Aridibaculum aurantiacum: one gene and its partner. The protein of the gene in region 1 interacts with the protein of each later gene in a pairwise test. Links are inferred from orthologs where the notes say so. Each region holds a gene or a part of one and is shown in the gene's direction. Other genes may lie near its edges.

Region 1 (2,962 bases):
GACATGCGAAAGATTATAAACGTATAGGTGAAGGCGATACCGGGCTTAATACCGGCGGTATGGGTTGTGTTACGCCTGTGCCTTTCGCCAACGACGAATTCATGCAAAAGGTAGAAGAGCGGGTAATAAAACCTACCATTCGTGGGCTGCAAGAGGAGCAGTTAGCATATAATGGCTTTATCTTCTTTGGCCTGATGAATGTTAATGGTGATCCTTATGTAATAGAATACAACTGCAGGCTAGGCGACCCTGAAACAGAGGTGATACTTCCGAGACTAAAAACTGATCTGCTGGAAATTCTTACAGCAATGCGCCTTGGTCGGTTGGATGATGTGGTGATAGAATATGATGAAAGAGCCGTGGCCACAGTGGTAGCGGTTAGTGAAGGATATCCAGGTAAATATGAAAAGGGTAGAACCATTAATGGTTTACCTGCTGATACCAACCAGCAGCAGGATACCATCATCTTTCATGCAGGCACCAAAACAGAAGGCGATACAGTAGTAACCAATGGAGGAAGAGTACTGGCAGTAACTTCCTTTGGTACAGACATCAGTGAAGCGGTTAAGAAGTCGAAGGCTGTTTTAGATACCATCCATTTTGAGGGTATGACCTATAGGAAGGATATCGGTTATGAGTTTGAATAGAGGTTTCTATAAGTCGATCAGTCGTGCTGCTAAATAGTAGTTTTACGCTTTATGTAAGTGGAAATTCGGGTTGTAATCATGTTGATTTTCACGATGGCATCCATAGATCATAATCATTTCATGTTTAATACTATTTTAATTAGTGCAGAAGAAAATATTTCCTGCTAAATGCATGGTTCGTTCTACTTTCGCGGCAGGCTTGCAAGGGCTATGGCTGCTTTGTTATTTCAAATTATTTCATACAACTTTGCACGCATCATTCTAAACAAGGAATTAAATATACATGGGACTTTTCAACTGGTTTACACAAGAGATTGCAATGGACCTGGGTACCGCAAATACCCTGATCATTCATAACGAGGAGGTTGTAGTGAATGAGCCCTCAATAGTAGCACTTGACCGCAACAACCTGAAGACCGTATTGGCAGTTGGAAAACGCGCATTGATGATGCACGAAAAGACCCATGAAAGCATTCGTACCATTCGTCCACTAAAGGATGGTGTGATAGCCGACTTCAACGCTGCCGAGCTGATGATAAGGGAGATGATCAAGATGATCTATCCTAAAAAGCCTTTGTTCCCACCGAGCTGGCGTATGATGATCTGTATCCCATCAAGCATTACCGAAGTAGAAAAACGTGCGGTGCGCGATAGTGCAGAGCAGGCGGGTGCAAAAGAAGTTTACCTTCTTCATGAACCTATGGCAGCAGCACTTGGTATTGGTATAGATGTGGAGGAGCCGGTTGGTAACATGATCATTGATATAGGTGGTGGTACTACCGGTATTACGGTAATTGCATTGGCTGGTATCGTTTGCGACCAGTCTATTCGTATAGCAGGAGATGAGTTCACTGCAGATATCATGGAAGCGCTTCGTCGTTACCATAGCTTACTGATTGGTGAGCGTACTGCCGAGCAGATTAAAATCCAGATAGGTGCGGCTATGAAAGATCTTGATAACCCACCAGATGATATTCCTGTGAACGGTCGTGACCTTGTGACCGGTATTCCTAAACAAATCATGGTTAGCTACCAGGAAGTAGCAGAAGCTTTGGATAAGAGCATCTTCAAAATAGAAGAAGCTATTTTGAAAGCATTGGAAACTACACCTCCTGAGCTGGCTGCAGATATTTACCGCCGTGGTTTGTACCTGACAGGTGGTGGAGCTTTGCTTCGCGGGCTGGATAAGCGTTTGAGCCAAAAGATCAAACTTCCTGTACACGTAGCCGACGATCCGCTTAAGAGCGTAGTTCGTGGTACAGGTATAGCGCTAAAGAACTACCAGCGTTTTCCATTTATCATGAGATAATCTTGTTGAAAATATAAATCCGAAATGCGGACGCCTGTTCGTTTTTCGGATTTTCAATTTCTAAACTTCCTCCCTAGTGCGTAATATATTTCTCTTCATCAGAAGATACTTCACTTTCCTCTTCTTCCTGGTGTTGCAGATTTTATCTATTACTCTTATTGTAAAATACAATCCTTCGCAACAGGCTGCATATGCAGGTGTGGCGAACGAGGTTACCGGCTGGATCAACCTTCAGTACAACAAGGTTCAATATTATTTTCACCTGAAAGAGGCGAACAAACAGCTGTCGCAGGAGAATGCTCAATTGCGCAACATGCTGGGGCTAAACTTCGAAAGTCCTGACAGTACAAGAATTACTGTGCTGGATAGCCTGGTACGGGATACAGTTGGAAGGATGCGTAAGTTTATGTGGCTTCCATCTAAAGTGGTAAGCAATACAGTAAGTTCTCAAACCAATTACCTTACACTGCATCGTGGTGCTAACCAGGGTATAAAAAAGGATATGTCGGTTATTGGTCCCAATGGTGTGGTAGGAACGGTAGTGGAGGTTAGTGAAAATTATGCTTTGGTGATGAGTTTGCTGCACCGCAACAGCACCGTTAGCTCAATGCTGAAAAAAGGAAATATTGCTGGTAAAGTGGATTGGGACGGGCAGGATCCAAACTTCCTGACGCTTCACAACATTCCAAAGAGTGCCGAAGTAGCCAAAGGCGATTCAGTTGTAACCAGTACTTACTCAGCCAATTTTCCACCTAACATAATGGTAGGAACAGTGCATTCAATAGAAGCTGATCCGAGTAGCAACTTTGTGACCATCAAATTGAGAACGGCAACGAATTTCTTTAGCATTCAATATGTAAATGTGGTAGAGAACGTACAGTGGGAAGAACAACGCAGGCTGGAGGCTGCTATGCAAAAAACCAAATGAGCCAGCTAGTTAGAAATATCATCCGTTTTATCGTTTTCATCCTGATACAGGTGTACGTGCTCAACGAGATACCACCGT
Region 2 (2,948 bases), on another replicon or contig:
GTAATTCGCTTAGTGCACGTGTTCCAATGTTCACCAACTTTCCTTCCGACAGGCAAAAGTTGTCAAGGCCCGACAGTGCATTGATGGCTTCTGTAAAAGAGTTGGCTGTATTCATACAGGCCGATGAGTTTTGGAAAGCACAGGTAGCACAGGTAGATATCACACCAAATGGTTTTGAGGTAGTACCTACCATAGGTAATCATATCGTTGTACTTGGCAGAGCAGATGAACTGCAGGATAAGTTTGACAGGCTGTTTAGTTTTTACAAACAGGTATGGACAAAAGTGGGATTGAATGCTTATGAGAAGATAGATGTACAGTACAAGGGACAAGTAGTGGCAACGCCTAAAGGAGCTGCTGCAAAAGTAGTTGACAGTGCACAGGCACGGCAGGCTTTAGATAACCTGCTCGCTGAGGCAAAGAAGCGCGAAAATGAGCAAGTGGTCATTCCGCCTTCAGCAAGAGATAGTGCAAAAAGACAGACCATTATTTCAGCCGGCGCTTCGCTGGTAGAGCCAAATTCTGCAGCAAAAGAAGAGACTAAGTCAGCAGCAGGTAAAGAGACAAAAGTGGAAGAGAAGAAAGAAGGAAAGAAGCAGGAAAAACAAACAGAGGCCAAAGTGCCAAAAGCTGTAATGGGAAAGCCGGGTAATAAAAAATAACACGACGCCAGGCAGCATGTAAAAAGAGAACAACAACAACTAATAAACAACAAAAACACATCTATCTATGAACGCAAAAGAAGCGCCCATTATTGGAGGCAGTATGGGTAACGGTTCTGAAGCACCAATTATTGTTGGCCTTGACATTGGTACAACAAAAATTGCTGCCATTGCAGGCCGCAAGAATGAGTATGGTAAACTGGAAGTGTTAGGATTTGGACGTGCCAACAGTACAGGTGTACAGCACGGGCAGGTACTTAACATTGAGCAGACCATACGAGCTATACAGGCTGCATTAAAGAACTGCTACGATTCAAATCCAGACCTTGAGATCAACGAGGTATACGTGGGTATTGCAGGTCATCACATCAAAAGTCTTCAGACAAGAGGCGATATCGTTCGCCAGGATTCTGAGAACGAAATCAGCATCATGGAGATCGAACAGTTGATAGAGAACCAGCGGAAAACTTTTATTCCTGCTGGCGACCAGATCATCGACGTGATACCGCAAGAATTCACTGTTGACAACATTCAAAACATCAACAATCCTATTGGTTACAATGGGGTAAAAGTGGGAGCTAACTTTCACATCATTACAGGCGATAGAAATGCTATCCGCAACATCAATCGCGCAGTAGATAAAAGTGGTTTGAAGACCAAAGATCTTGTCCTTCAGCCATTGGCCTCTGCCGCAGCTGTAATGGGCGACATAGATATGGAAGCAGGCGTAGCCATTCTCGACATTGGTGGCGGTACCAGCGACCTGGCGGTTTTTTACGAAGGAATTTTAAAACACACTGCCGTTATTCCTTTTGGAGGAGAGAATATAACTAATGATATCAAAACGGGTCTTGGTGTGCTGAAGCAACAGGCTGAGGCTATGAAGACGCAATTTGGTAGTGCCCTTGCTGATGAAACAAAGGCCAATGCATACATCACCATTCCTGGAATGAATGGTATGCCCGCAAAAGAGATCAGTGTAAAGAACCTGGCTAACATCATTCAGGCACGTATGAGCGAGATACTTGATTTTGTTACTTATCATTTAAAGCAAGTAGGACTTGATACACGCATGCTTAATGGAGGTATCATTTTAACAGGAGGGGGGTCGCAACTAAAACACCTGATACAGCTTACTGAGTACAGCACCGGTTTGTATGCACGCATCGGTTATCCTAATGGTCATCTTGCAGCCAATCATATAGATGAACTGAAGAAGCCAATGTACAGCACATGTATAGGTCTTATCCTAAAGGGCTACAGCGATTACGAGCACAAGTACAAAGAGTTTGAAAAGAACTTCAAGAAAGTGATCGTTCCTGAAACGCTGGTAACAGAGGTAGAGCCAACGGCTACTGTAGAAACAGTAGCAGTAGAGCCTGCCAAAGTGGATACAAAAGTGCGGAGCAAAAGCATGACCAGGTTCTGGGATAAATTCAAAAACAACTTACTCGAATTATTCAAAGAAGAAGGCGATAAAGAAATGTAGAAGAAGGTTTTTGGGTCTTGTTCCTGGTGGTAGAAAATGATGAAACACCAGAACAGGAAAAACCAGGAACTAGATAGAAACACAAACAACAACAATCTATAATTACTTACCCAACTAAATTACACAACTATGATTCACTTTGATTTGCCAAAGCAAAAATCATCTATTCTAAAGGTGATAGGTGTAGGAGGTGGTGGTGGAAACGCCGTTAACCACATGTATGGACAGAGCATAGAAAGCGTGGATTTCATTATATGCAATACCGATGCGCAAGCATTAGCAAACAGCAAGGTTCCTAATAAAATACAACTAGGCCCACATCTTACTCAAGGTTTGGGTGCAGGTGCCAATCCTGAAATTGGTAAGCAGGCATGCGAAGAAAGCCTGGAAGAAGTAAAGCGCATACTGGAAGTAAATACTAAGATGGCATTCATTACTGCTGGTATGGGTGGTGGAACAGGTACTGGTGGTGCACCTATTATTGCAAAAATTTGCAAAGATCTTGGTGTGCTTACGGTAGGTATTGTTACCACACCATTTAGCAACGAAGGTCCTAAGCGTATGCGCCATGCAGAAGCAGGTATACAAGCGCTTCGCGAAAATGTAGATACGCTGCTTGTTATCAGCAACGACAAACTGCGCCATCAATATGGTAATCTTAAAGTAAGAGAAGCTTTCAATAAAGCAGATGATATATTGGCTACTGCAGCAAAATGTATCACTGATGTTATCACCAGCAATGGCCAGATAAACGTAGACTTTGCCGATGTATGCACAGTTATGCGTAATGGTGGTGT

The links. The genes of interacting proteins can lie anywhere in the genome.
Region 2: the proteins of J4N22_RS12405 (region 1) and ftsA interact in binary tests that used the Escherichia coli proteins (3 or more experiments, as listed by UniProt). The link is inferred for Aridibaculum aurantiacum from one-to-one orthologs.

What each region holds. Positions count from the first base shown.
Region 1 is NZ_JAFEWC010000002.1:184,482-187,443, forward strand. Bases 48-2,943 are described here. They hold J4N22_RS12405 (rod shape-determining protein), read left to right. Parts: upstream 48-930; coding sequence 931-1,956; downstream 1,957-2,943. Other genes in these bases: purD (phosphoribosylamine--glycine ligase), read left to right, coding at 48-647; mreC (rod shape-determining protein MreC), read left to right, coding at 2,033-2,884; J4N22_RS12415 (rod shape-determining protein MreD), read left to right, coding at 2,881-2,943. Also shown: more of purD, read left to right, coding at 1-47; more of J4N22_RS12415, read left to right, coding at 2,944-2,962. UniProt on the Escherichia coli protein: Forms membrane-associated dynamic filaments that are essential for cell shape determination. Acts by regulating cell wall synthesis and cell elongation, and thus cell shape.
Region 2 is NZ_JAFEWC010000001.1:753,137-756,084, forward strand. Bases 59-2,940 are described here. They hold ftsA (cell division protein FtsA), read left to right. Parts: upstream 59-729; coding sequence 730-2,151; downstream 2,152-2,940. Other genes in these bases: J4N22_RS03250 (cell division protein FtsQ/DivIB), read left to right, coding at 59-662; ftsZ (cell division protein FtsZ), read left to right, coding at 2,281-2,940. In the rest of the region: more of J4N22_RS03250, read left to right, coding at 1-58; more of ftsZ, read left to right, coding at 2,941-2,948. UniProt on the Escherichia coli protein: Essential cell division protein that assists in the assembly of the Z ring. May serve as the principal membrane anchor for the Z ring.